DNA from 2 places in the Terrabacter sp. 2YAF2 genome. Region 1 is predicted to be linked to the other one. Evidence: predicted binding sites of a transcription regulator. Region 1 holds the regulator's gene; the other holds the start of a gene.
What was found. The regulator Rex, encoded in region 1, represses fermentation and respiration genes when NADH is low (regulators of the CRP and FNR family bind a similar motif). The targets are predictions, from matches to a motif close to CTTGTGAANNNNTTCACAAG.
Positions count from the first base shown of each region.

Region 2: a site for Rex is predicted at 4,937-4,956, ahead of AB4030_RS13950 (geranylgeranyl reductase family protein). Genes of this name have one in related genera too.

Region 1 is NZ_JBFRFG010000007.1:169,630-184,205, reverse strand. It holds gene ccsB (c-type cytochrome biogenesis protein CcsB) at 1-246, opposite strand, end outside; gene resB (cytochrome c biogenesis protein ResB) at 243-2,006, opposite strand; gene AB4030_RS11125 (cytochrome c biogenesis CcdA family protein) at 2,008-2,751, opposite strand; gene AB4030_RS11120 (TlpA family protein disulfide reductase) at 2,759-3,373, opposite strand; gene AB4030_RS11115 (histidine phosphatase family protein) at 3,373-4,041, opposite strand; gene AB4030_RS11110 (LysE family transporter) at 4,171-4,788, shown strand; gene AB4030_RS11105 (putative quinol monooxygenase) at 4,802-5,422, opposite strand; gene hemL (glutamate-1-semialdehyde 2,1-aminomutase) at 5,595-6,932, opposite strand; gene AB4030_RS11095 (MarR family winged helix-turn-helix transcriptional regulator) at 6,979-7,464, opposite strand; gene hemB (porphobilinogen synthase) at 7,500-8,465, opposite strand; gene AB4030_RS11085 (uroporphyrinogen-III synthase) at 8,480-10,129, opposite strand; gene hemC (hydroxymethylbilane synthase) at 10,126-11,097, opposite strand; gene hemA (glutamyl-tRNA reductase) at 11,094-12,476, opposite strand; gene AB4030_RS11070 (redox-sensing transcriptional repressor Rex) at 12,473-13,156, opposite strand; gene AB4030_RS11065 (glutaredoxin family protein) at 13,300-13,575, opposite strand; gene AB4030_RS11060 (RNA polymerase sigma factor) at 13,760-14,545, shown strand.
Region 2 is NZ_JBFRFG010000011.1:109,859-124,434, reverse strand. It holds gene AB4030_RS13970 (o-succinylbenzoate synthase) at 1-804, shown strand, start outside; gene menD (2-succinyl-5-enolpyruvyl-6-hydroxy-3-cyclohexene-1-carboxylic-acid synthase) at 848-2,677, opposite strand; gene AB4030_RS13960 (isochorismate synthase) at 2,689-3,984, opposite strand; gene AB4030_RS13955 (demethylmenaquinone methyltransferase) at 4,078-4,770, shown strand; gene AB4030_RS13950 (geranylgeranyl reductase family protein) at 4,981-6,300, shown strand; gene AB4030_RS13945 (NADH-quinone oxidoreductase subunit A) at 6,455-6,814, shown strand; gene AB4030_RS13940 (NuoB/complex I 20 kDa subunit family protein) at 6,881-7,435, shown strand; gene AB4030_RS13935 (NADH-quinone oxidoreductase subunit C) at 7,432-8,214, shown strand; gene AB4030_RS13930 (NADH-quinone oxidoreductase subunit D) at 8,214-9,602, shown strand; gene nuoE (NADH-quinone oxidoreductase subunit NuoE) at 9,599-10,360, shown strand; gene nuoF (NADH-quinone oxidoreductase subunit NuoF) at 10,357-11,700, shown strand; gene AB4030_RS13915 (NADH-quinone oxidoreductase subunit G) at 11,697-14,165, shown strand; gene nuoH (NADH-quinone oxidoreductase subunit NuoH) at 14,162-14,576, shown strand, end outside.

The DNA.
Region 1 (14,576 bases):
GCTCTTCAGGCTCTCCTCGACAGCCGGCCCAGCGGCATCGTGCGCCGCCCGAGGACGTTCGGTCGTCGTCGGCGCCCCCGCCCCGACGAGGACGCCCGCGCGCTGGTCGGCCGGGACGGCGGCGACCTCGGAGTCGACCGCCTTGGGGGCGCGCGCCGCCAGGTGCCAGGTGAAGGCGAGCATGGCGAGGGTATAGACGATCATCGACGCGTAGAGCGCGGCGTTGGCGTTGGCTGCGAGGTTCACGAGCGGTCGGTCCGTTCTGCAAGGCGGTCGTGCACGCCGGTCGTGATCGCGGTGACGATCGCGGCGAGCCCGGGGTCGGAGTCCTTCGAGAGGCCACCGATGGTCACCACGGTAGCCGGTCGTCCGTCGGCGCCGGGAGGGCTGTCGAACGTGCCCCCGGCGTCGGGCTCGCCACCGGCGCCCACCGGGGCCGGGCGGACGCGGACGAAGACGCGGCGGCGCTTGATGGTGAGCCCGAGGATGAGGCCGAGGGTGGCGAGAATGGCACTGACGAGACTGATCGGGGCACCCGGGTCGGTGCGCACCGACAGGCCCGCGAACCGCTTGACGCTGTCGAACGTGATCGAGCCGCGGCCGCCGGGCAGCTGCTTGGTCTGTCCGGGCTTGAGGCGGAACAGGGCCGGCGAGCCGCCCGGCTGCAGCACCTGCTTCATCTGCTCGGTGTTGAGCGTGTAGACCGACTGGGGTGCACCACCGGGGAAGAGGTTGCCCTCCCACAGCGACATCGCGATCTCCGGGTTGTTCGCATCGGGGAAGAGCGAGACGGGGCCGTTGGTGAAGGTCGGCTCGGCCGTCGGGAGGAAGAAGCCGGTGAAGCCGAGCTGCTTGGGCGACGCCGACGGCACCTTGATGACGCCGACGGACCGGTAGTTCGGATCCTGCGGGAGGAACGGCGTCGCCTCGCGGTAGAGGACGGCGCCCTTCGCGTCACGCACCGTGATGACCGGGGTGTAGCCGTTGCCGAGCAGGAAGATGTCGGCGCCGTCGACGGTGATCGGGTGGTTGACCGAGACGCTCTCGCTCGTCGCCGGCGCGCCGGGCGAGCTGCGCAGGGTCGTCTGGGCGTCGAAGAAGCGCGGCTTGCCGAAGTTGCGCCCAGGGGTGTCGTTGAACTCGACGTGGAGCTTGTCGAGCGACAGGACGAAGGGCGGCAACGTCTCCGTGTCGACCCAGGGCCCCGGCGAGATCGTGTTGTAGGTGCCCGCCGACGACGCGAACTTGTCGCCCTCGGCGAGGATGACGTCGCCGCGCCAGCCGAACAGGTGACCGACGGCCATGCCGATGATGATCCCCGTGAGCGCGAGATGGAAGAGCAGGTTGCCGGTCTCGCGGAGGTAGCCGGACTCCGCGGAGATGCTCGTGCCGTCGTGTGAGTGCACACGGAACCGTTTGCGCTTCAGGACCTTCCGCGCTGCATCGAGGGCCTCGTCAGGCGACAGGGCGGTCGTGAGCTCCGTGTGCTCGTCGAGCCGCTTCAGCCGGGCGGGGGCGCGCGGCGGGGTCGAGCGCAGGGCCGACAGGTGCACCTTGGTGCGGGGCACGATGCAACCGACGAGGGAGATGAAGAGCAACAGGTAGATCGCCGAGAACCACGGGGACGCGTAGACGTCGAAGAAGCCGAGCCGGTCGAGCCACGGCGACGTCTTGGGGTTCTGCGCGATGTAGTCGGCGACCCGGCCGGCGTCGATGTTGCGCTGCGGGAAGATCGAGCCCGGCACGGCGGCGATCGAGAGCATCAGGAGCAGGAAGAGCGCCGTCCGCATGCTCGTCAGCTGGCGCCAGCCCCAACGGAGCATCCCGAAGACGCCGAGGGTCGGCAGCGTCGGCTCCTGACGGTCGGGCCGCATCCCGTTGCGTAGTCGCTGGGCTCCCTGGGTGCGCGCCCCGTCCTTCGAGCCCTGCTCGGTGGCCGGGTCGGTGGCCGGGTCGGTGGCCGGGTCGGTGGCCGGGTCGGTGGCCGGGTTCGTGTCGGTGCTCATGTCAGATCGCCACCTGGAAGCCGTTGACGAGTCGCACCTGGAGCCAGACGATGACGTCCTCCCAGACCCCGGTCAGCATGAGCAGCCCCACCGCGACGAGGAGCAGTCCTCCGACGTTCTGCAGCGCCCTGTGGTGACGGCGCAGCCAGTCGCTCGCGGTGCCGGCGCGCTCCCACAGGGCGGCCATGAGGACGAAGGGCAGGCCCAGCCCGATCGAGTAGACGGCGGCGAGCGCGAGGCCCCGCCCGATGGAGCCCGACTCCGCCGAGATCGGCGCGGCCATGGCCTGGATCGCCCCGAGCGTCGGACCCATGCACGGGGACCACCCGATCGCGAACGCGGCGCCGAGCAGGGGTGCGCCCGCGAGACCGGCGCGCGGGCGCCAGCTGACGGGGACGGCATACGACCGCCCGACCCCGAGGAAGAGCAGTCCCATGACGAGGACGACGGCGCCGCCGAGGCGCAGCAGCGCGCTCTGGTGCTCACGGAAGGCGAGCCCGACGGCCGAGACGGCGGCTGCGGCGACGAGGAAGACGACGGTGAAGCCGAGGACGAAGAGCAGCGCCCCGAGCACGAGCCGCCCCCGTGACCGCTTCTCGAGCGACACGTCGGACAGGCCGGTGACGTAGCCGAGGAAGCCCGGGACCAGCGGCAGCACGCACGGAGAGGCGAACGAGACGAACCCGGCCACGAGGGCGACGAGCGCTGCCACGAGGAGCGAACCGGTGGCGAGCTCGGTATCCACGCCGGTCTCAGGCCTTCTCGGCGAGGACGTCGTCGATGAGCCCGAGCAGCGTCGAGGTGGAGACCGGGCCGGAGACCCGGGCCGCGATGCGGGCCTCGTGGTCGAGGACGAGGGTCGTCGGGGTGGCCGATGCCTTGCCCTGGAGCGAGAGGATCGGCACGCCGCCGTCGTAGGCGAGCGAGGGGTAGGTGACCTTGTTGGCGGTGAGGAACGCGCGGCCGGTGTCCGGGCTCTCGAGCTTGTCGAGGCCGAGGAACTCGACCTTCTTGCCCTTGGCCTGCACGCTCTCCCACGCCTTCTGCAGCGCGGGTGTCTCCTCGATGCACGGCGGGCACCAGGAGCCCCACACGTTGACGACGAGGACGGTGCCGACGCGCTCGGCGTTGCTCCACGGCTTGCCGTCGAGGGTCGTGCCCTCGAGCTTGACGGGCTCGCCACGATCGGTGACGGGCAGCTGCTCGATGGAGCCGTCGCCGGCGACGTAACCCTTGCGGTCACCCGAGCGGGCTTGGTCCGCAACGGAGTTCGGGTCGGTCGAGCAGCCGGCAGCGAAGGTGGCGATGCCTCCGGCCATGGCGACGGCGGCCCACCGCAGCGCGGTGCGTCGGTCGAGGTGGTCCATCAGGCGCCCACGCTCTTGCTCGCCCTCGCGAGCAGCTCGGCGGCCGGTTCGGAGTAGGTGATCGAGGCGAGCTCGTCACCGTGGTAGGTCAGGGAGGTGAGCGACGCGAGGGTGCACTCGCGCTTGCGGGGGTCGTGCCACAGGCGTCGGCCCTCGAGCTTGTTGCGGACCGTCCAGACCGGGAGCTGGTGGCTGACGACGACGGCCTCGTGGCCGCGGGCGGCGTCGCGGGCGTCGGCGATCGCCGCCAGCATGCGGGTGGCGATGTCCTCGTAGGGCTCGCCCCATGACGGCTTCGTGAAGTCCGTGAAGAGGTGCCAGTTGCGCGGGTGCATCAGGTCGCTCAGGCTGACGCTGCGACCCTCGAACTCGTTCTCCGACTCGATGACGCGCACGTCCGTGGCGACCTGCAGGTCATGGCCGGTCGCGATCGGGGCCGCCGTCTCCCGGGCCCGCTCGAGCGGCGAGGCGACGACGTGGGTGATGTCGTTGGTCTCGAGGTGGGCTGCGACGAGTCGCGCCATCTCGCGGCCGAGCTCGGACAGGTGGAAGCCGTCGAGGCGGCCGTAGAGCACGCCCTCGGGGTTGTGGACCTCACCGTGTCGCATGAGGTGCACGACCGTGAGGTCGCCGGAGCTCGCCGACTCCCCGCTCGTGCTCTGACCCATGGACGACAGTCTCTCAAACGTCCTGCTCAGGACCGAATCCGCGTCCGAGCCTGTGCACCCCCTGTGACGTGCTGCAACGCCAGTGGAACACCGGGCGGCGACCTGACTGCCCCGCCTACACTCCACGACGTGTCGTGGTCTGTCTGGCTGGCGCTCGTCGGGGCGGGCGTGCTCATCTCCCTCACCCCCGGGGCCGGTGCCGTCAACACGATGGCCAACTCGCTGGGGTCCGGCTGGACCCGCTCGATCTGGGGCATCCTGGGCCAGCAGGTGGCGCTGCTCGCCCACATCGTCGTCGTGGCCGCCGGGGTCGGCGTCCTCGTCGCGGGCTCCCCCGTGCTCTTCGACGTCATCCGGTATGCCGGGGCCGCCTACCTCGTCTACCTCGGGGTGCGGCAGTTCCGCTCGCGTGCAGCCGTTGCCCGGGTCGGGAAGGTGGATCGCGAACCGGCGTCGTCGATGTTCCGCCGGGGCCTCCTCGTCAACCTCACCAACCCCAAGGCTGTCGTCTTCTTCCTGGCCTTCACACCGCAGTTCGTCCGCCCGGACCGGCCGCTGGTCGCGCAGTACGCCGTGCTCGCCGCGACGATCGTCGCCATCGACGTCGTCGTCATGTGGTTCTTCTTCGCCGCGGCGGCACGCGGGCTCGGGCGGCTGACCCAGCGAGAGTCGGGCCAGCGCGCCCTGAACCGCGTCTTCGGCGGACTCTTCGTGGGCGTCGGCGTGCTGCTCGCCGCCGTCCACTAGAGGCGCAGCGGGCTCAGACGAGCTCGGGCGCGTCCAGGTGGGCGATGGCGAGGGTGAACTCGCCGATCTCGGTGATCCTCATGCCGGTGTCCTGCACGAGGTCCGCCCGCAGCCCCATCGCCGCGTCGCGGGTCGCCACCATCGCCTCGGGCGAGTCGTACGTCGCCGTCACACAGCACCTACCGGACATCCGGTCCACGAACAGGCTTGCGCTGCAGAAGCCTTCGAGCTGCTCGACCCGCGGCATGATCCCCATCCGGAAGGCGTCGAGGATGGAGTCGATCTTCGACGGGTCCCCCTCGGCCCACGTCACTCGGGCCGAGCAGCCGTCCGCGACGCGGTGGTCGCGGTGGAGGTAGGCGATCTCCCACTCGTCGACCGTGGCCTCACCGCCGAGGAGCTCGGCCGCCTGCTGCCGCAGGGGGGTGACGCTGTCGGCCGTGGCCCGCATCGCCGCCTCGTCGCGCCAGGCCGTCGTGACGATGCACCGGCCGCTGGCGCGGTCGGCGACCATCGACAGGCCGACACAGCCGTCCATCGCCCTGACCTGCGGCATCACCACGTCCTGCACGTGCGTGATGCCGGTCTCGATCATGTCGGGACGGCCCATGACCGTCGTGGAGCGTGCGTGCACGACCCCACCTCCCTCGGTCGGGGCGACGCCCGGACGGCGCCGCCGTCACCGACCAGCGTCCTCCACCCCGGCCGCCCACCACAATGCCCCGGGCCGCCTGGGCGCGTATGCCGTGTGGCCGGCTCCGCTCGCTCGTGCCGACAGTCGGGCGTGCCGTCAGTCGGGCGTGCCGTCAGTCGGGCGTGGCGGCGGCGCGGGCCGCGGCCGGCAGCGCCGCGAGCACGTGGTCGACGGCCTCGTCGTCGTGCGCGGCCGAGACGAACCACGACTCGAAGGCGCTCGGCGGCAGGTGCACGCCCTGGCTCAGCATCGAGTGGAAGAACCGGCGGAAGGCACCGGTGTCCTGGTCCTTGGCGTCGTCGTAGCTCGTGACGGCGCCGTCGCGGAAGAAGACGGAGAACATCGAGCCGGCCCACTGGATCGTGTGCGGCACCGAGGCGGCGCTCAGCTCGCTCGCGACGGCGCCGGCGATGGCGCGCGAGACGACGTCGAGGCGGTCGTACACCGCGGGCGTGCAGCCCTGCAGCGTCGCGAGGCCGGCGGCCGAGGCGACGGGGTTACCGGACAGGGTCCCGGCCTGGTAGACGGGCCCCTGCGGCGCGAGCAGCGCCATGACGTCGGCGCGGCCGCCGAAGGCGGCGGTCGGGAAGCCGCCGCCCATGACCTTGCCGAAGGTGAAGAGGTCGGGCGCGCCCGCGGCATACGGCCCCTCGAGGCCGTAGAAGCCGGAGGCGCTGCAGCGGAAGCCGGTCATCACCTCGTCCGACACGAGCAGGGCGCCGTGGGCCCTGGTGACGCGCAGCAGGCCCTCGGTGAAGCCGGGCGCCGGCGGGACGACGCCCATGTTGCCGGCCGCTGCCTCGGTGATGACGGCGGCGATCTCGTGCCCGCGCTCGGCGAACACGGCCTCGAGCGCGGGGAGGTCGTTGTAGGGCAGGACGATCGTCTCGCCGGCGCTCGAACGCGGTACCCCGGCCGAGTCGGGGAGGGCGAACGTCGCGATCCCGGAGCCGGCCGAGGCCAGCAGCGCGTCGACGTGGCCGTGGTAGCAGCCGGCGAACTTCACGATGACGTCGCGCCCCGTGAAACCGCGCGCGAGCCGGATGGCCGACATCGTCGCCTCGGTGCCCGAGTTGACGAGGCGCACCTGCTCGACCGGCTCGACACGGGCGACGATCTCCTCGGCCAGGCGCACCTCGTTCTCACTCGGCGTGCCGAACGAGAAACCGCGCGCGGCGGCCTCGTTGACGGCCGCCAGGACCTCAGGGTGGGCGTGACCGAGGATCATCGGGCCCCAGGAGCAGATGAGGTCCACGTAGCGCTTGCCGTCGGCGTCGGTGAGCCACGGTCCCGCGCCGCTCGCCATGAAGCGCGGCGTGCCGCCGACGGCGCGGAAGGCGCGCACCGGGGAGTTGACCCCACCGGGGATCACGACGCTCGCTCGCGCGAGCAGCGCTGCGGACGCGGGGGCGTCGGAGGCGGTCTGGACGGGGACGGGCTGCGAGCTCATGCCCCCAGTCTCTCAACCGTCGCCCGGCGTCCGTGCTGCCGGGTCGTCAGCGGTCGGTGCTCCCGTTGGGGTCGAGGTGGTCCCGCACGATCGCCATGGCATCGCCGATCGCGGTGAACTGCGCCGGGGTCATGATGTCGACCAGGTTGTCGCGGACGCTCTGCACGTGGACCCGGGCGATGTCGCGGACGGCACCCAGGCCGCCCGTCGTCAGGACGAGCTCGACCCCGCGCTTGTCGTCGGAGCACTGCTCGCGGGTGACCCAGCCACGGTCCTCGAGGCGCTTGGCGGTGTGCGTCAGACGACTGCGTGACTGGACGACCATGGAGGCGAGCTCGGACATCCGCAACCGGTGGTGGGGGCTCTCGGAGAGCATCGAGATGATCTCGTACTCGCTCAGCTGCAGACCGGCGTCACCGAGCGCGTCGTCGAGTGCGCGCTCGAGCAGCCGCGTCCCACGCAGGATGGCGCGCCACGAGGTCTGCTCCGAGTGGCTCAGCCACCGCACGCCGTCGTCCCCTGCACCTGACATGTCGACCTCCTGTGACTCCACAGATGGTAGTGGTGTCACGCGGTCCACTCGGGCACGTCGAGAGCGAAGTAGGTGAGCACGATCTGGGCACCGGCCCGACGGATCGACGTCAGCGACTCGATCGCCGCCGTTCGCAGGTCGATCCAGCCGTTCGCGGCCGCCGCCTGGATCATGGAGTACTCCCCCGACACCTGGTACGCCGCGACCGGCACCGACGAGCGCTCGGCTGCGGCCGCGACGACGTCGAGGTAGGACATCGCGGGCTTGACCATGACCATGTCGGCGCCCTCGGCGATGTCGAGGTCGATCTCGCGGAGCGACTCGACGATGTTGGCCGCGTCCTGCTGGTACGTGCGGCGGTCTCCCTGCAGGCTCGACTGCACGGCGTCGCGGAAGGGGCCGTAGAACGCGGAGGCGTACTTGGCGGCATACGCGAGGATCACGGTGTCGGTCAGACCCTCGGCGTCGAGCGCCTCGCGGATGACGGCGACCTGGCCGTCCATCATCCCGGAGGGCGCGACGACGTGGGCGCCGGCGCGTGCCTGGGCGCAGGCCATCTCGGCGTAGAGGAGGTTGGTGGCGTCGTTGTCGACACGACCGCGCTCGTCGATGACCCCGCAGTGGCCGTGGTCGGTGAACTCGTCGAGGCACGTGTCGGCCATGACGACGAGGTCGTCACCGACCGCCTCACGAACCGCGCGCAGCGCGACGTTGAGGATGCCGTCGGGGTCGACCGCGCCCGAGCCCGTGGCGTCCTTGTGCTGGGGAACGCCGAAGAGCATGATCCCGCCCAACCCCGCAGCGACACAGCGGTGGGCCACCTCGACGACACTCTCGAGGGTGTGGTGCTCCACGCCCGGCATGCTCGCGATCGGCCGCGGCTCGGTGATGCCCTCGGCGACGAAGACGGGCAGCACGAGGTCGCGCGGGTGCAGCCGGGTCTCCGCGACCAGGGACCGCAGGACGGGGTTCTGCCGCAGGCGGCGAGGACGCTCGATCATCGGGGCGCCCCCTTTCAGCGGGCGCGGCGTCGCGACGCGGGACGCTTGTCGCTGGGACGCTGCACCGGCTGGCCCGCCTCGGCCGCGGCGACGGCGAGGCCGACACCGTGCCCTGCGAGCGCGTCGACGAGGCTGAGGGCCGACGCCTCCGGCGCGAGGACGTCGACCCGGAGGCCGTGCTCCTGCGCCGTCTTGGCCGTGGCCGGTCCGATGCAGGCGACGACCGTTGCGGCGTGAGGCTTTCCGGCGATGCCGACCAGGTTGCGCACCGTCGAGCTCGACGTGAAGAGCACCGCGTCGTAGTCGCCGCCCTTGATGGCGTCGCGGATGTGCGCGGCCGGCGGGGCGGCGCGCACGGTGCGGTAGGCGGTGACGTCGTCGACCTCCCAGCCCATGTCGCGCAGACCGGCGACGAGGGTCTCGGTCGCGATGTCGGCGCGGGGCAGCAGGACCCGGTTGATCGGGTCGAGGGTCTCGTCGAACTCGGGCCACGACTCGAGCAGGCCGGCCGCCGACTGCTCGCCCGCGGGGACGAGGTCGGGGTTGATCCCCCACTCACGGAGGGCGGACGCGGTGACGCCGCCGACGGCGGCGACCTTGAGGCCGGCGAAGGCGCGGGCGTCGAGGCCGAACTCCTCGAAGCGCTCCCGCACGGCGCGCACGGCGTTGACCGACGTGAAGCCGATCCACTCGTAGCGGCCGGTGACGAGGCCCTTGACGGCCTTCTCCATCTGCTGCGGCGTGCGCGGCGGCTCGACCGAGATGGTGGGTACGACGTCCGCTGTCGCGCCGTAGCCGGCGAGGCGCTCGACCATCGAGCCGGCCTGGGCCTGGGTGCGCGGGACGAGGACCTTCCACCCGAAGAGCGGCTTGGACTCGAACCAGGCGAACTCGTCACGCAGGGCGACGGTGGGCGACACGACGGCGAGCGTGACCGCGAGCGGCTCCTTGCCGGCGAAGACGGCGTCGGCCTCGCCCAGGGTCGTGGCGACGGACGACTGGCGCACCGTGGTGCCGTGGGCCGTCAACGCCACGAGCGAGTCCGCGGGCCGGCCGGCAGCGCGAAGTGCGGCGAGCGCGTTCCGGATGCCCTCGGTGCCGCCGAGTAGCACGAGCGTGTCCGTGTCGGCCGCGTAGGCGGAGTAGTCGATGCCCGTACGCTCGACGCCGACGACGTGGACGGCCCCGGTGGACTTCGACGTCAGGGGGACCCCGGCATACGTGGGCCCGGCGGTGAGGGCCGAGACTCCCGGCACGACGTCGTAGGTGATGCCGGCCTTGCGGCAGGCGCGCACCTCCTCGACGAGGCCGTTGAAGGTTGCGGGGTCGCCGTCCATGAGACGGACGACGAGGCCCCCGGGGGCCACGGACTTCGCCGCCTTGACGACGAGCTTGGCGCGCACCGCGTGGGTGAGCTCCTGGCCCTGCTCGCCGTGGCCCGCGTCGATGATCTCGACGTCGGGTCGGGCGTGCTCGAGCACGACGTCGTCACGGGCGATGCGGTCGAGGACCACGACGTCAGCGGCGGCGAGCAGGTCGCGACCGCGCAGGGTCATCAGGCCGGGGTCGCCCGGGCCGGAGCCGACGAAGGCGACCCGCGCTGGCGTCGTCGCGTGGGTGGGAGTCGGGTCCGTCTGCTCGGACGGCTGGCGGGAAGGAGTCACGAAACTTGCTCCGGTTGGTGTGGGGCGTGGTCTGGGGCAGGTCCAGCTGACGTGGTGGCGATCTGGATGTCGGCGGCGCCGTCCTCCAGCAGGATTCGGGCGAGACGCGAGCCGAGGACCTCCGGCTCGCAGTAGGGGCCGACGAGGGAGCGACGCAGCTCGACGGAGCCGTCCTCGGTGCCGGCGAAGGCACGCAGCGACAGCTCGAGGCCGTCGTCGCCCTCGACGACCTCGGCGAGCGCCCCGACGGGGGCGGTGCACCCGGCCTCGAGCGCGGCAAGAAGGGAGCGCTCGGCGACGACGCAGGCGCGGGTGTCGGGGTCGTCGAGCACCGAGACCGCGGCCACGACGTCGTCGCGGTCGGACCGGCACTCGACGGCCAGGGCGCCCTGCCCGGGGGCGGGGAGCACCTGGATGGGGTCGATCACCTCGGTGGCCTCGTCGAGACGTCCGAGGCGAGCGAGACCCGCCCGGGCCAGCACGACGGCGTCGAGTGCACCAGTGGAGACGAATCCGATTCTCGTGTCGACGTTTCCGCGGATCGGACGAATCTCGATGCCGAGCCCGAGCGCTGCGAGCTGGGCCGTGCGACGCGGCGAGCCGGTGCCGACGACAGAACCCGCGGGCAGCTCGCCGAGCGTGAGGCCGTCGCGAGCCACGAGCACGTCGCGGCTGTCCTCGCGCACCGGCACGGCGGCGACCACGAGCCCCGGCTCGGGCGTCGTCGGCAGGTCCTTGAGCGAGTGCACGGCGACGTCGATGCGGCCCTCGAGGAGGGCACGGCGGATGGCTGCGGCGAAGACGCCGGTGCCTCCGATGGCGGTGAGCAGCTCACCGGACACGTCGCCCTCGGTCGTGATCTCGACGAGCTCGACCTCGTGGCCGGCCTCGCGCAGGCGGTCGGCCACCCAGCGGGACTGGGTGGTCGCGAGGGCCGAACGGCGCGTGCCGAGGCGCAGGGCGCTCATGTCTGGGCCCGCTTGGGGGGCGTGGACACGTTGGCGACGTCCTTGGGCTCGAGGTCGAAGAGCTCGCGAAGGGCTGCGGCGTAGTCGTCCCCGCTCCCCTCCATGGCGAACTCCTTGACCCGCATGGTCGGCGTGTGGAGCAGCTTCTCGACGATGCGGTGCACGGCGAGGCCGACCTCGGCCCTCGTCGCCTCGTCGAGTCCCGGGAGCCGTTGGTCGAGCCGGTCCATCTCGGTCGCGACGAGAGTGGCGGCCCGCTCGCGCAGCGCGGCCACGGTGGGGGCCACGGACTTCTCCATGCGGCGCGTCAGGTAGTCGGCCACCTCGCCCGTGACGAGCTCACGGACCCGCACGACCTGCGTCGTGTCGGCACGCCCCTCGAGGAGGAGTCCCAGGGCCTGGAGGTCGACGAGGGTGACAGCCGGCACGGCGTGCGGCCAGGAGTCCACGGGCTCGACGTCGCGCGGGAGCGCGAGGTCGACGACGACCTGCGGGCGACCGTCGCGACGGGCTGCGCTCTCGGTGAGCATGTCGGCGTTGATGACGTGGCCGACCGCCCCGGTGCAGGTGATCACGAGGTCGCTCGCAGCGAGCACGTCGGGCAGCTCGGACCACGACCGGGCCACTCCGGACGTCGCGGCGGCGAGGCGCTCGGCGCGCTCGGGGGTGCGGTTGACGATGGTGAGGGACTCGACGCCCTGGCGGCGGGCGGTCGCGGCGGCCAGGCCACTCATCCCCCCGGCTCCGACCACCGCGGTGGAGACGCCGTCGAGCGGTCCGAGGACGGAGGCCGCCTCCTCGAGAGCGATCTGCACGAGCGAGACGCTGTGCTGGTCGATGTCGGTCTCGGCGTGGGCGCGCTTGCCGACACGGAGGGCACCCTGGAAGAGCGCGTTGAGCGACTCCCCCACCTGTCCCCGGCCCTGGGCTCCGGCGAGCGCGTCACGCATCTGACCGAGGATCTGGGCCTCACCGACGGCCATCGAGTCGAGCCCGCAGGCCACGGTGAAGGCGTGGGCGACGGCCGCGTCGTCGTAGCGGACGTAGAGGTGGTCGGCGAGCGCCTCGGCACGGGCGGCGAACGCATCCGCCGGTGCGCCCGGCGTCAGCTCGGCGGGCCGACGGGTTCGCGACGGCTCCTCGATGCCGGCCGCGAGCGCGAGCGCCTCGCCGATCGCGGCGACGGCGGGGTGGAAGGCCGGCACCGACGCGTACACCTCGAGGCGGTTGCACGTCGAGAGCACGACCGCTTCGGTGGCCGTGGCCGACCCGAGGACCGAGGCCGAGATGGCCTCGGCTCGGTCTGGGCGCTCGGACAGCGCCTCGAGCACCGACAGGGGTGCCGTGTGGTGGGACAGTCCGATGACGAGCAGGTTCACTGGGCCACCACCGCCGACCGGAGGTCGCCCGCGGCGAGGGACTTGCGCTGGGCGTGGAAGGCGAGGATCTGCAGCTCCGTCGAGAGGTCGACACGGCGTACGTCCACGCCGCTCGGCACGGACAGCACGGCAGGGGCGAAGTTGAGGATCGAGCTGATGCCGGCGCCGACGAGGGCGTCGCACACGGCCTGGGCGGCGGGCGCGGGCGTCGCGATGACACCGATGGCGATCGGGTCCACGGCGTGGTGCGCGGTGAGCTCGGCGAGCGGGCGGATCGGCACGCCGACGATGCGCTCGTCGGCGAGCGCGGGGTCGTCGTCGTAGAGCCCGACGATCCGGAACCCCTTCGTGACGAAACCGGAGTAGGAGGCGAGCGCGTGTCCGAGGTTGCCCATGCCGACGATGGCCACGGGCCAGTCCTCGGTCAGGCCGAGGGCGCGGGAGATCTCGAGAGCGAGCGTCTCGACGTCGTAGCCCACGCCGCGTACGCCGTAGGAGCCGAGGTGGCTGAGGTCCTTGCGAAGCTGCGCGGAGCGCACTCCGACTTCGGCCGCGAGCTCCTCGGACGAGACCGAGAGGACGCCGTCCTCAGCGAGGCGGGAGAGCGTTCGGAGGTACTCGGGAAGCCGCGCGACGGTTGCGTCGGGGATCTCTCGACGCAGTGCTGGGTCGGCGGTCACTCTTGCTCACCGGCTCCTCTCGAACGAGGCTTTGTCCCGAACGCGGAGCACGTGGGGACCCGTTCAGGCTAGACGTTTGTGAACCCATGCACAAAGTTGACTTCAGCGGCCTACCACGGCATGGGACGCGCCGCTGAGGCAGGTCACTGCAAGGCGGCGCGCAGGCGCGTCTCGTCGACCCGCCAGAAGTCGTGCCGCTTCCCGTCGACGAACGTCACGGGGATCTGCTCGGCATAGCGCCGCAGCAGCTCCGGGTCGTCGTCGACGGACTGCTCCTGCCAGGCCACGCCCAGCTCGCCGGCCACGCGCTCGACCACGGCGCGGGCCTCGTCACAGAGGTGGCAGCCGGGGCGCCCGAGCAGGACGACGCGCGGTGCCGACCGTGGCACGGGAGCCTCGGCGGATGGTTCGCTCGACATGGAACCCACTGTAGGCACGCCCGCTGGGCACGCACGCCCCAGCGGCGCGTTCGATGCGCCACAGACGCCGCGTGGGGGGTCCCGCCCGAGGGCGTAGTGAGACAGACTGTGCACGATGCGCGCGAACAGGACACCGGGGCGCCGGTACCCACCTGTCACCGCGTCGGGAACGACCCCGGCGCGAGTGCTGCTGACACCTGTCCGCGGGGCCGCGCCGACCCTCGTGGCCGCCACGCCCGTGCTCGCGATGCCCGCCCCCGGAGGCTTCGGCCTGCCGGTCGTGCCCACCTGGCGGTCCGCGCTCGACGCCGTCTGGGCGGCCCTGGCCAACGAGGGGGCCGACCGTGCCGAGCTCACCCGGGCCGCCCCCGGGCCGCCCGGCTCGCACACCTCCCGGCGCCACGTCGAGCGCGACGCTGACGAGCAGGCCCGCGTCGCCGCCCTCGTGGAGCTGGCGCAGGGTGGGGACAAGGAGGCGTTCGCGCTGCTCTACGACGTCTACGTCGACACCGTCTTCCGCTACGTCCTCGTCCGCGTGGCCAACCGCGCGCTCGCGGAGGACCTCACGTCCGAGACGTTCCTGCGGGCGATGCGACGGATCGACTCGTTCACGTGGCAGGGCAAGGACATCGCCGCCTGGTTCGTCACCATCGCGCGCAACCTCATCGCCGACCACGTGAAGTCGGCGAAGTTCCGCTTCGAGGTCGCGACCGCGGACATGCGGGACGCCGACGAGCGGGTCGACTCCCCCGACACCGAGGTGCTGACGCGGCTGCGCGACGAGCGGCTCGTCTCGGCGATCAGGGATCTCGGCTCCGACCAGGCGGAGTGCATCACCCTGCGCTTCCTCCAGGGGCTCAGCCTCGCTGACACGGCGAAGGTGCTCGGCAAGTCCGAGGGGGCCGTCAAGCAGCTGCAGCTGCGGGCGACGCGGGCCCTGCGCAGGACGCTGGAGGGGGTCGAGCTGTGACCTGCGTAACCCGACCGGCACCCTCGTCGTT
Region 2 (14,576 bases), on a different contig from region 1:
TATGCCGTGTGGCCGGCTCCCGTGCGCGACGTCGTCGCCGTCAACGCGACCGTCCCCGCGGTCGGGCCGGAGCGCGTGCCCGAGGTCCTGGCCCGCTTCGACGGGTGCACGACGGCGAAGGTCAAGGTCGCCGAGCGCGGGCAGACGCTCGAGGACGACGTGGACCGCGTCGCTGCCGTCCGGTCCGCGATGGGGCCGTCCGCGCGGATCCGGGTCGACGCCAACGGCGGTTGGGACGTGGAGACCGCCGCCGAGGCGCTGAGGCGGCTCACGGCATACGACCTCGAGTACGCCGAGCAGCCGTGCGCCACGGTCGAGGAGCTCGTCGAGCTGCGAACTGCACTGGCACGCAACGGGGTCGACGTCCGCGTCGCCGCCGACGAGTCGATCCGCAAGGCAGAGGATCCCATCCGGGTGGCGCGGCTCGGCGCCGCCGACATCGTCGTCGTCAAGGTGGCGCCGCTCGGTGGGGTCGCGCGTGCCCTCGAGATCGTCGACGCGTGCGGGCTGCCGGCCGTCGTGTCGTCCGCGCTCGACACCAGCATCGGCATCGCTGCCGGCGTGGCGCTCGCCGCGGCGCTCCCGTCCCTCGACCACGCGTGCGGCCTGGGCACCGTGGGGCTCTTCGACCGCGACGTGTCGGCAACGCCGTGGCGCCCGGCGGGCGGCGTCCTGACGACAGGGCGTGCCGTGCCGGACCCACAGGCTCTCGCCGAGCTCGCGGCACCGCCGGAGCGGCAGCAGTGGTGGCGCGACCGGCTCGTCCGCTGCCATGCGGTGCTTGCGAGCGGCAGCGGCCGGTGATCCAGCTGGCCGGGGCATACGGGCCCGGCTCGAGCAGGACGACTCAGCGGTGCCGGTCCTGGCGGGGCACAACCCGTTGCGCCAGCTCGCGCAGCCAGGTGGCCTCGGCCCGTCGGTCCGCTCGGGAGACCGGGACCTCGAGAACCCTTGTCCCCGAAGGTGACTCGGCAAGTGCGGCCGCCAGCCGACCGAGGTCGTCGATGCGTTCGTATGCCGTGTGGTGGGCCGAGCACAGGGACCCCAGGTCGGTGCCGTGCGGGGTCGCGAAGACACGTTCGAAGGCGCCGGCGTAGCGACGGTCACCCTGCTCGAGGGTGCTGAAGATCGCGCCACCGTCGTCACTGAGGACGACGAAGGTGAGGTCAGGCCGCCGCTGCCCGCGCCCGGTCAGCAGGCCGTTCGAGTCGTGCAGGAACGTCAGGTCGCCGAGGTAGGCGATGCTGCGCGCGGCCCGGGGTCGACCGAGGGCGATGCCGATGGCCGTGGAGACCATGCCGTCGATGCCGGCGAGCCCGCGGTTGCCGACGACGAAGCGGTGCTCGTGGGGGGTCCACGGGGTGGCCATGATGTCGAGGTCGCGCACCGGGTTCGACGAGCCGACGACGAGGGTCGTGTCGGCGGCCACCGCTGCCCCGACCACCGACGCGACGGCGAGGGGTGACAGGCCGTCACCACCCGGCGCCCGGCTCGGATCGCTCGCCGGGGCGGCCAGTCCCGCGTCGATGAGGGTCGACAGCAGGTCGTCGGCGTCCCGCCAGGCGTCGAACCATGCCGCGTCGTCGGGGCCGTCGACGCGAGGCACGACGTCGAGCACGCGGGCGACCTTGCCGGGGTCGGTGGCCACGCCGTCACGTCCGCGGACGGCGAGGACCTCGACGCCGGAGTCGCTGATGAGGTTGGCGACCGGGCGCGACAGGGTCGGGTGACCGACGACGACGACGCGCTCGACGACGTCGCGCAGGTCGGTCGTGAGCAGCAGCCGGCCGGTGCGCAGGGCCTGGCGCCCGATGCGGGCCCCTGACGTCGGCTCGGCCACGAGCGGCCAGTTGGCGGCCTCGGCGAGCAGTCGTGCCGCCGGCCCGGCCTCGTCACCGGCCACGACGACGGTGCGCGGTCCGAGGCGGAGCACCTCCCCGTCGGTCGGCACCGACACCGACGGTTCGACGCCCAGCACCCGCGCCTCCGGCCGCCCCAAGTCCGCCGGGGCGGAGTCGTGGTGGGGTTCCGGGGCAGATCCGCGCATCAAGTCCGCCGGGGCGGAGTTGTGGTGGGGTCCCGGGGCGGATCCGCGCATCAAGTCCGCCGGGGCGGAGTTGTCGGGTCGCTGCCACCACGTGTCCGGGTCCGCGTCCGACGGCAGCAGGTCACCGTCGAGCTGGACGTTGAGCTGGGTCGGGCCACGGCGCGAACAGGCTTGCCCCACAACGAACCCCAGCTCGTCGGGAGACGTGCTGGCTGTGAGGTCGTGGCACGGCGCGAAGGTCCCGAAGATGCCGGCCTGGTCGGTGGTCTGGTTGGCGCCCGTGCCGCGCAGCCGGTCGGGACGGTCCGCGCTGACGACCACCACGCGACGCCCCGTGTGGTGCGCCTCCATGACCGCCGGCAGCAGGTTGCCGACGGCGGTGCCCGACGTCGTGACGACGGCGACCGGTCGTCGTGACCCGGTGGTGAGACCGAGCGCGAGGAATCCTGCCGACCGCTCGTCGACGCGAACGTGCAGGCGCAGGTCGCCGTTCCGGTCGGCGGCATGGAGCGCCAGGGCGAAGGGGGCCGAGCGCGAGCCCGGCGCGAGCACGACGTCTCGGACACCGCCGAGCCACAGCTGCTGCAGCACGTGCAGCGCGAGCTCTGGCGCAGTCCGGTCTCCGGTCACCGTCGCCCCTGTCAGTCGCTCGCGAGCGCGTCGCGCATCGGGATGAGCTTGGCGTCGGACTCGGCGACCTCGGACTCGGGGTCGGACCCGGCGACGATGCCGCACCCGGCATACAGCGTGATCTGCGACGGGTCCTCGGCGTCGAGCGCACCGCTGCGCAGCGCGATGCCCCACGCGCCGTCGCCGCGTGCGTCCATCCAGCCCACGGGCCCGGCGTAGCGGCCCCGGTCCATCTGCTCGAGCTCACCGATCAGCTCGACGGCGCGGGCCGTCGGGGTCCCGCCGACGGCAGCCGACGGGTGGAGCGACGCGGCGAGGGTCAGCGAGGAGGCATCGTCGGCGCTGACGGCGGCGACGTCGGTCGCGAGGTGCATGACGTTGGGCAGGTGCAGGACGAAGGGCGCCTCGGGCACGTTCATCGAGGAGCAGTGCGGGGCGAGGGCCTCTGCGACGGAGCGGACGGCGTACTCGTGCTCCTCGAGGTCCTTCGACGACCGGGCCAGCGAGGCGGCGAGTGCGAGGTCCTTCCCGTCGTCGCCGGTCCGGCGGATCGTGCCGGCGAGCACCCGGGACGTGATGAGGCCCTGGTCGCGGCGCACGAGCAGCTCCGGGGTGGCGCCGACGAGGCCGGCCACCGAGAACACCCAGGTGTTCTCGTAGCGCTCGGCCAGGCGGCGCAGCAGCCAGCGGGGGTCGATGGGGCCCGATGCCGTCGCCATGAGGTCGCGGGCGAGGACGACCTTGTCGACCTCACCCGCACCGATGCGCTGCACGGCCTCGGCGACCGCATGAGCGTAGGCGGCGGGGGAGACCCGGCCGTCGGCGAAGGCCACGTCTCGCGGCGCCTCGGGCTCGCCTGCCACAGAGGGCTTTTCGAGCAGAGTCAGCTGTGGTTCGAGTGAGACGGTCGTGAGCCACCCGTGTCCGTCACGGCGGCCGACGATGGTCGACGGCACGACGAGACGGGCCGACTCGGCAGAGTCCGAGGCGAAGGGGAACGAGCCGAAGCACACGAGCCCCGTGCCCGGTCGCCCGACCTCGTCGCGCACCACCGCGCGCCCGCTGACCTCACGCCACCACGCCTCCGCCGCGCGGAAGCGGTCATCGCCCCTCGACTGGAACGTCAGCGCCGAACCCCACCCGACGAGGCCCTCACCGCGGCGCACCCACGACAGCAGCTCGTCGTGAGGCAGGCCGGAGGGCAGGAAGGCCAGCAGGGAGTCCGCGGCCTCGAGGGGCACCGTGCGGACGACGACCGTCGGTCCCGCTGAGGGGGACGGCGCTCCAGGGGCGGGCAGCGTGGACATCGGTGGCAACTCTACGACCGAACGCCCGGGAACCTCGCCGCGTCGCCGCGGTGCGACCGATGCCACCCCCGTCGCGGGTGCGAGGATGAGCGCATGACCCGTGCGCAGCTGGACAAGAAGCCGGTCGACGTCGCGTCGATGTTCGACACCGTCGCCGAGAAGTACGACGTGACCAACGACGTCCTCTCGCTCGGTCAGGACCGGCTGTGGCGCCGAGCCGTCGTCAAGGCCGTCGACGCCCAGCCGGGGGAGCGCATCCTCGACATCGCCGCGGGAACCGGAACCTCCAGCGAGCCGTGGGCGAACCAGGAGATCGAGGTCGTGCCCGCGGACTTCTCGCTCGGCATGCTCCGGGTCGGTCGTCGTCGCCGCCCCGACATGGCCTTCACGGCCGCCGACGCGATGAGCCTGCCGTTCGCCGACGAGAGCTTCGACGTCGTGACGATGAGCTTCGGTCTGCGCAACGTCGCCGACCCCGAGACCGCGCTGCGCGAGTTCCTCCGCGTCACCAAGCCGGGCGGCCGCCTCCTGATCTGCGAGTTCAGCCAGCCGGTCAACAAGGTCTTCCGCACCGTCTACTCGAACTACCTCATGCGCGCGCTGCCGCCGGTGGCCCGCCGCACGTCGAGCAACCCCGACTCCTACGTCTACCTCGCCGAGTCGATCCGTGCCTGGCCGCCGCAGGGCGAGCTGGCCCGCATCGTCGAGACCGCCGGCTGGCAGCGGGTCGGCTGGACCAACCTCACCGGCGGCATCGTCGCTCTCCACCTCGGGACCAAGCGCTGACGGCATACGACCTCTTGCGTATGCCGCGTGCCCGTCCCGCGGCCACACGTGGCCTCTCGACGTGCGGGAAGCGGCACGACGTGGCCTCTCGACGCTGGGGGGCTGTCGAAGGTAAGGCATGCCTTATCTGACAAGGACGAAAGTGCGGGAATAGACTCCCCGGTAGTTCGTGAAGTTCTTCACAAGCGGTTCGGAAGCGTGCAGGGAGACATGACCAGTTCGAGCGTCGCGCCCAGCCCCCCAGGGGGTGGCGGTGCACCCGTCGAGCGGGCCGACGTCATCGTCGTCGGTGCCGGTCCGGGTGGCAGCGCGACGGCCGCGTACCTCGCTGACCACGGTCTCGACGTCGTCCTCCTCGAGAAGTCGGCGTTCCCGCGCGACAAGATCTGCGGCGACGGCCTGACGCCCCGCGCGACGAAGGAGCTCATCTCCCTCGGCGTAGACACGACCGGCTGGCAGCGCACCAAGGGTCTGCGCATCAAGGGTGGCGGCCACACGCTGCAGCTCGACTGGCCCGAGTCCGACGCCTTCCCCGGCTACGGCATGGTCCGCACCCGCGCCCAGCTCGACGAGGCCCTGGCCCGCCACGCGGTGAGCAGGGGCGCCCAGCTCCACGAGCGCACGAGCGTCTCCGCTCCGCTCCGCGACGCCTCGGGTCGCGTCGCCGGGGTCACCGCCAAGCGCGTCGACGAGTCGGGCCGCGCCACGGGTGAGACGGTCACCTACCGCGCCCCGGTCGTCGTCGCGAGCGACGGCGTCTCGAGCCGTCTCGCGACGGCCGTCGGTCGCCCCAAGCGCGAGGACCGCGTCATGGGCGTGGCCGTCCGGGCGTACTACACCACCCCGAAGCGCGACGACTACCTCGAGAGCCACCTCGAGCTGTGGAGCCGTGACGACGCCGGCAACCGCATCCTCATGCCCGGCTACGGCTGGCTCTTCCCCCTCGAGGACGGTCGCACCAACGTCGGCCTCGGCACGCTCGACACCACGTCGGCCTTCCAGAAGACCGACTACAAGGACGTCATGCGTCGGTGGGTCGAGGACATCTTTCCGGAGTGGCAGCTCGAGCACGACGAGTCGGCCGGCCCGATCCGCGGCGCCGCGCTGCCGATGGGCTTCAACCGCACGCCGCTCTACGCCGACGGCCTGCTCCTCGTCGGCGACTCCGGCGGCATGGTCAACCCCTTCAACGGCGAGGGCATCGACTACGCCCTCGAGGCCGCGCGCCTCGGCGCCGAGCTCGTCGCCCAGGCGATGGCGCGGCCGAGCGACGCTGCCCGCGAGCGGGTGCTCGCGGCATACCCCAAGGTCATGAAGGACGAGCTCGGCGGCTACTTCACCCTCGGTCGGTGGTTCGCCCACGCCATCGGCAACCCCGAGGTCATGCGGCTCGCGACGAAGTACGGCCTGCCGCGCACCCGGCTCATGCCGTTGCTGCTCAAGATCATGGCCAACCTCGCCGACCCGATGAGCAAGGGCGCCAGCGACCGCCTCATCACCGCCCTCTCGCGGCTGGCGCCCAGCGCATGAGCCACGCCTCCGTGGGCGCGACGGTGGCGCCGAGCAGCATCAAGTCGGACGCCCCTAGGATGGGTGCGCCGCGCACCTGCGCCCCTCCAGCCCCCGCAGCCCCTGCCATGCACGCATCGCACGACTCGCACGACCGAAAGGCACGTGACCTCGGATGAACTCCTACGTCCCGATCCTGTTCATGCTGGGGCTCGGCTTCGCGTTCGCCGCGCTGTCGGTCTTCACCTCGCTCGTCGTCGGGCCCAAGCGCTACAACCGCGCCAAGCTCGAGGCCTACGAGTGCGGCATCCAGCCGTCGCCCCAGGCGGCCGGCGGTGGGCGCGTCCCGATCAAGTACTACCTGACGGCGATGCTCTTCATCATCTTCGACATCGAGTCGGTCTTCCTCTATCCGTTCGCGGTGGCCTTCAACAAGCTGGGCCTCTTCGCGCTGGTCGAGATGGTCCTGTTCATCATCACGGTGTTCATCGCGTACGCCTACGTCTGGCGCCGCGGCGGGCTCGAGTGGGACTGACCCCGGATGACGCCGCACCAGCGGCGCACGTCCACGGGTTTCATCAGGAAGGTTAAGGAGTAAGCAATGGGTCTCGAAGAGAAGCTCCCAGCCGGGTTCCTGCTCTCGACGGTCGAGGGCCTCGCCGGCTACATGCGCAAGGCCTCGATCTGGCCGGCCACCTTCGGCCTCGCCTGCTGCGCCATCGAGATGATGGCCGTGGGCACGCCCGACTACGACATCGCCCGGTTCGGCATGGAGCGCTTCTCGGCGACCCCGCGCCAGGCCGACCTCATGATCGTCGCGGGACGCGTGAGCCAGAAGATGGCCCCCGTCGTGCGCCAGGTCTACGACCAGATGCCCAACCCCAAGTGGGTCATCTCGATGGGCGTCTGCGCCAGCTCGGGCGGCATGTTCAACAACTACGCGATCGTCCAGGGCGTCGACCACATCATCCCGGTCGACATCTACCTGCCCGGCTGTCCGCCCCGCCCGCAGATGCTGCTCAACGCGATCATCGAGCTGCACCACCAGATCGAGACCTCGCCGCTCGGCGTCAACCGGGAGAACGCCGCCAAGGCCGCCGAGGCTGCCGCGCTGTCCGCGACGCCGACGCACCAGATGAAGGGCCTGCTCGCATGAGCGACGGCGAGAAGAAGGACGACAAGGGCGCCGTGAACGCCGACACCACCAAGGACCAGTCCTCGGGTCTCACGCCCCACGAGATCGAGCTCGCGCAGCAGCGCACCCCCGCCGAGCCCGAGGTCGTCGGCGTCCGCCACGGCATGTTCGGTGCCACGCAAGGTGCCGACACCACCGGCTACTCCGGCCTCGTCCGGCCGATCCTCGTCGCCGGCGCGTCCGAGCGCCCCTACGGCGGCTACTTCGACGAGATCGCCGACAACCTCGAGCGCGGCCTCGTGGGCGGCACCGCCTCCTACGCCGAGGCCGTCGACCGCGTCGTCGTCGACCGGGGCGAGATGACCATCCACGTCCGCCGCGAGCACCTGCTTGCCGTGGCCCGCGTGCTGCGTGACGACGCCTCGCTGCGCTTCGAGATCGTCACCGGCGTCTCGGGCGTGCACTACCCGAACCGCACCGGTGAGGAGCTGCACGCCGTCTACCACTTCCTGTCGATCACCCACGGCGGGCGGCGGGTCCGCGTCGAGGTCAGCTGCCCCGACGACGACCGCCACATCCCGTCGATCGTCTCCGTCTACCCGGCCAACGACTGGCACGAGCGCGAGACGTGGGACATGTTCGGCATCGAGTTCGACGGCCACCCGGCCCTCACCCGAATCCTCATGCCCGACGACTGGCCGGGCCACCCGCAGCGGAAGGACTACCCCCTCGGCGGCATCCCCGTCGAGTACAAGGGCGCCACCATCCCGCCGCCGGACCAGCGGAGGTCGTACAACTGATGAGCACGCACACCGAGTTCAGCCAGACCGAGGTGCCGGACGCCGGCGCCAACGACGTCTACGCCACGTCCGTGGCCGACGAGCAGGCCAGCGAGGGCGCCCACGTCTTCAACGCCTCCGGCGGCGACTGGAACGACCTCGTCGACGAGGCCACCTCGCTCGGCGAGGAGCGCATCGTCGTCAACATGGGCCCGCAGCACCCGTCGACGCACGGCGTGCTCCGCCTCATCCTCGAGATCGACGGTGAGACGGTGACCGAGGCCCGCGCCGGCATCGGCTACCTCCACACCGGCATCGAGAAGAACATGGAGTACCGCACCTGGGTGCAGGGCGTCACGTTCTGCACGCGCATGGACTACCTCACGCCCATGTTCCAGGAGGCGGCCTACTGCCTCGCAATCGAGAAGCTGCTCGGTATCACCGACCAGATCCCCGAGCGCGCCAACGTCATCCGCGTGCTCATGATGGAGATGACGCGCATCAGCAGCCACCTCATCTGCCTCGGCACCGGTGGCATGGAGATGGGCGCGACGACGGTCATGACCGTCGCCTTCCGTGAGCGCGAGCGGCTGCTCCGCGTCATCGAGATGGTGACCGGCCTGCGCATGAACAACGCCTACATCCGCCCCGGCGGCGTGGCCCAGGACCTGCCGCCCGGCTGCATCGACGCGCTGCGCGAGATGGTCCCCGAGGTCCGCCGCGGTCTCGGCGAGCTCGAGGCCCTGCTCAACGAGAACCCCGTCCTCAAGGGGCGCACCGTCAACGTGGGCGTGCTCAATCTGGCCGGCTGCATGGCCCTCGGCATCACCGGCCCCGTGCTGCGCTCGACGGGCCTGCCGCACGACCTGCGCAAGCTCGACCCCTACTGCGGCTACGAGACCTACGACTTCGAGGTCAAGACGCGCACGAGCCAGGACGCCTACGGCCGCCTCCGCATCCGCATCGACGAGATGTACGAGTCGCTGAAGATCATCGAGCAGGCGACCGACCGTCTCCAGGCGGACGAGGGCCCGATCATGGTGGCCGACAAGAAGATCGCGTGGCCGGCGCAGCTCGCGCTCGGCAGCGACGGTCTCGGCAACAGCCTCGACCACATCCGCGAGATCATGGGCACCTCGATGGAGTCCCTGATCCACCACTTCAAGCTCGTCACCGAGGGCTTCCGGGTGCCGCCCGGCCAGGCCTACGTCGCCATCGAGTCGCCGAAGGGCGAGCTGGGCTGTCACGTCGTCTCCGACGGCGGCACGCGCCCCTACCGCGCGCACTTCCGCGACCCGAGCTTCAACAACCTGCAGGCCGTGGCCGCGATGTGCGAAGGCAGCCAGATCGCCGACGTCATCGTCGCCGTGGCCTCGATCGACCCCGTCATGGGAGGTGTGGACCGTTGAGCGGCCACGACGCTTCAGGCCACCTGCACGTCAGCCCCGAGTCCAAGGCGCCGTATGCCGCCGACGTCCTCGAGAAGCTGCACGCCGACGCCGCCGAGGTCATCGCGCGCTACCCGCAGAAGCGCTCCGCGCTCCTGCCGCTGCTGCACCTCGTGCAGTCGGTCGACGGCTACGTCACGGGCCGTGGCGTGAGCTTCTGCGCCGAGGTGCTCGACCTCACCGAGGCCGAGGTGAGCGGTGTCGCCACCTTCTACACGCAGTACAAGCGCCACCCCAACGGTGACTACACCGTCGGTGTCTGCACCAACACGCTGTGCGCCGTCATGGGCGGCGACCTGATCTTCGACCGGGTCTCCGAGCACCTCGGCATCGGTCACGACGAGACGACCGAGGACGGCAAGATCACCCTCGAGCGCGTCGAGTGCAACGCGGCGTGCGACTACGCGCCGGTCGTCATGGCCAACTGGGAGTTCTTCGACAACCAGACGCCCGAGAGCACGATCGGCCTCGTCGAGGACCTCCGCGCCGGCAAGGACGTCGCCCCGACGCGCGGAGCCGCCAAGGTCTGCACGTTCAAGGAGGTCTCGCGGGTCCTCGCGGGCTTCGAGGACGGTCGCGCCGACGAGGGCGTGGGCGCCGGCCCGGCGTCGCTGCTCGGCCTGAAGATCGCCAACGAGCACGGCTGGGTCGCGCCGGGTTCGGACCGCGGCAACGGCTCGCGCCCATCCACGGCCGACGGCAAGGAGGGATCGAAGTGACCGACACCCTGACCCCGATCCTCACGAAGTTCTGGGACGACCCGCAGTCCTGGACCCTCGCGACGTACGAGCGCCACGACGGCTACAAGGCCCTCACGAAGGCGCTCGACATGGAGCCGCAGGCGATCATCGACGCCGTCAAGGACTCGAGCATCCGTGGCCGCGGCGGCGCCGGCTTCCCGACCGGCATGAAGTGGTCGTTCATGAGCCCGCCCGACGGCGGTCCGCGCTACCTCGTCGTCAATGCCGACGAGTCCGAGCCGGGCACGTGCAAGGACGTGCCGCTCATGATGGCCAACCCGCACGCCCTCATCGAGGGCGTCATCATCGCGTCGTACGCCATCGGCTGCGAGCACGCCTTCATCTACCTTCGTGGTGAGGTCGTCCACGTCTACCGTCGCCTGCTCCGTGCCGTCGAGGAGGCCCGCGCGGCCGGCCACCTCGGCACGAACGTCGGTGGCAAGGGCGTCACGGTCGACATCACGGTGCACGCCGGCGCCGGTGCCTACATCTGTGGTGAGGAGACGGCGCTGCTCGACTCGCTCGAGGGTCGCCGCGGCCAACCGCGCCTCAAGCCGCCGTTCCCCGGCGCGGCGGGCCTCTACGCCCGCCCGACGTCGGTCAACAACGTCGAGTCCATCGCCTCGGTGCCCGGGATCATCCTCGAGGGCTCCGACTGGTTCAAGGGCATGGGCACCGAGAAGTCCACGGGCTTCGGCATCTTCAGCCTCTCGGGCCACGTCACGAACCCCGGCCAGTTCGAGGCCCCGCTCGGCATCACGATGCGCGAGCTCATCGAGCTCGCCGGTGGCATGCGCGGCGGCCGCAAGCTGAAGTTCTGGACGCCCGGTGGTTCGTCCACGCCGATCTTCACCGACGAGCACCTCGACGTGCCGCTCGACTTCGACTCGGTCGCCGCGGCCGGCTCGATGCTCGGCACCCGCGCGCTGCAGGTCTTCGACGAGACCGTCTCGGTCGTGCGCGCCGTCGCCCGGTGGACCGACTTCTACGCCCACGAGTCCTGCGGCAAGTGCACGCCGTGCCGCGAGGGCACGTGGTGGCTGCGCCAGATCATGAACCGCATCGAGGCGGGGGAGGGCACGCAGGACGACATCGACAAGCTCGTCGACATCTGCGACAACATCCTCGGCCGCAGCTTCTGCGCGCTCGGTGACGCGGCGACGAGCCCGATCACGTCGGCCGTCCAGTACTTCCGCGAGGAGTTCGAGGCCGGCATGCACACGCCGGCGCACGAGCTGTTCCCGCCGGAGCGGTCGGTGCTCTTCCCGGTCCCGGCCCCCACGTCGACCAAGGAGTCCAGCGGGATGGTGTCCGCATGACCGTCACGACCTCCCCGTCCGCAGGCGGCAACGCCGTCGACAAGGGCGGCAACGCGCAGGTGCCCCCGAACCCCGACCACGTCGGCCTCACGATCGACGGCGTGCCCGTCAGCGTGCCCAAGGGCACGCTCGTCATCCGGGCCGCCGAGACCGTGGGCATCGAGATCCCGCGCTTCTGCGACCACCCGCTGCTCGACCCGGTCGGGGCGTGCCGCCAGTGCCTCGTCGACGTGGCGATGCCCGACCGTGACGGCAACGTCCGCCCGATGCCCAAGCCGCAGGCCTCGTGCACGATGACGGTGTCCGAGGGCATGGTCGTCAACACGCAGCACACGTCCAAGGTCGCCGACAAGGCGCAGCAGGGCGTCATGGAGCTGCTCCTCATCAACCACCCGCTCGACTGCCCGGTCTGCGACAAGGGCGGCGAGTGCCCCCTGCAGAACCAGGCGATGAGCTCCGGGCGCCCGGTGTCGCGCTTCGAGGACGTCAAGCGCACCTACCCCAAGCCGGTCAACATCTCCTCGCAGGTCCTGCTCGACCGCGAGCGCTGCGTGCTGTGTGCCCGCTGCACCCGCTTCTCCGACCAGGTCGCCGGCGACCCCTTCATCGCGCTCGTCGAGCGTGGCGCGCTCCAGCAGATCGGCATCTACGAGGACAAGCCGTTCGAGAGCTACTTCTCGGGCAACACCGTCCAGATCTGCCCGGTCGGCGCGCTGACCGGCGCCGCCTACCGCTTCCGCAGCCGGCCGTTCGACCTCGTGTCGACGCCGTCGGTCTGCGAGCACTGCGCGAGCGGCTGCGCCATCCGCACCGACCACCGTCGCGGCGTCGTGCTGCGCCGGATGGCGGCCGAGGACCAGGCCGTCAACGAGGAGTGGAACTGCGACAAGGGCCGGTGGGCGTTCACCTACGCCACGCTGCCCGACCGCATCCAGCTGCCGATGGTGCGAGACGACAGCGGCGAGCTCAAGGTCGTCGGCTGGCCCGAGGCCCTTGCGGCCGCGGCTGCCGGACTGTCGCGCGCCCGGACCGCCGGCGTGCTCGTCGGCGGCCGCGTCTCGGCCGAGGACGCCTACGCCTACGGCAAGTTCGCCCGCGTGGTGCTCGGCACGAACGACGTCGACTTCCGCGCCCGGCCGCACTCGGCCGAGGAGGTCGCCTTCCTCGCCGAGCACGTCGCCGCGACCGGCCCCGACAGCGGCGCGGTGACGTACCCCGACCTCGAGGCCGCCAAGGCCGTCCTCCTCGTCGGCTTCGAGCCCGAGGACGAGAGCCCGATCGTCTTCCTGCGCCTGCGCAAGGCCTTCCGCAAGCGCAAGACGCAGGTGTATGCCGTCGCGTCCCACGCGACGCGCGGCCTGGACAAGGTGGGTGGCACCCTGCTGCCGACCGTGCCCGGCCACGAGGCCACGGCCCTGGCCGACCTCGCGGCTCCCGCGCGCGAGGCACTGGCCGCGGGTGGCGTCATCCTCGTCGGTGAGCGCCTCGCCACGGCCCCCGGTGCGCTGCGCGCCGCGGCCGAGCTCGCCGCCGCCACCGGTGCCCGGGTCGCCTGGGTGCCGCGTCGGGCGGGGGAGCGCGGTGCCCTCGAGGCGGGCGCGCTCGGTGCGCTGCTGCCCGGAGGCCGCCCCGTCGCGGACGCCTCGGCTCGCGCCGAGGTCGCCCGGGTCTGGGAGGTCGACCACGTCCCGGCCGCTCCGGCCCGTGACACGGCCGGCATCATCGCCGCGGCTGCTGCGGGAGACATCGAGGCCCTGCTCGTCGGCGGCGTCGACCCGTCCGACCTCGGTGACGCGGCTGCCGCCGCGGCGCTCGAGAAGGCGTTCGTCGTCTCCCTGGAGCTGCGCGAGTCGCCCGTCACGGCTGTCGCCGACGTCGTGCTGCCCGTCGCGCCGCAGGCCGAGAAGACCGGCACCTACGTCAACTGGGAAGGCCGCGTCCGCGCCTTCCAGGAGGCGCTGGAGAGCAACGCCGTCAGCGACCACCGCGCCCTCGACATGCTCGCCGGCGAGATGGGCGTCTTCCTCGAGACCCGCACGCAGCACGAGATCCACGCCCAGTTCGAGGCCCTCGGGCCCTGGGGTGGGGACCGCGCCACGAGCGCTCCGGAGGGCCAGCGCGCCGCCGCGGCGCCGGTGGGCACCGGCGACTTCGTCCTGTCCACCTGGGCCACGCTGCTCGACGCCGGCCGCATGCAGGACGGCGAGCCGTTCCTGGCCGGCACCGCACCGCTCGCGGTCGCGCGCCTGTCCGCGGCCTCGGCCACCGGGCTCGGCGTCGTCGACGGCGACGCCGTCACCGTGACCGGCCCCGTGGGCAGCGTCACGCTGCCGGCGGCCGTCACCGAGGACATGGTCGACGGTGTCGTCTGGCTCCCGACCAACGCGAAGGACTGCTCGATCCGCACGGGCCTCGGCACCGATGCCGGTGGCCGCGTCCACGTCACGAAGGGTGGTGCGGCATGAGCCTCGGCCTGACCGCATACGGGGTGGCGGCCGCGCTGCCCATGACCGAGAACCCCACGGCCGACTTCAGCGACACCCCGTGGTGGCTGGCCCTGATCAAGGCCGTCGGCATCTTCGTCTACCTGCTCATCTCGACGCTGCTCGTCATCTGGTTCGAGCGCCGCGTCATCGGCCGCATGCAGCAGCGCCCGGGCCCGAACCGCAACGGTCCCTTCGGTCTGCTCCAGACCCTCGCCGACGGCATGAAGTCGATGCTCAAGGAAGACATCACGCCGGCCCGCGCCGAGAAGCTCATCTACACCCTCGCGCCGCTCATCGCCGCGACGATGGCGTTCGTCTCCTTCGCGATCATCCCGGTCGGCGGCACGGTGTCGATGTTCGGCCACCGGACGCCCCTGCAGGTGACCGACG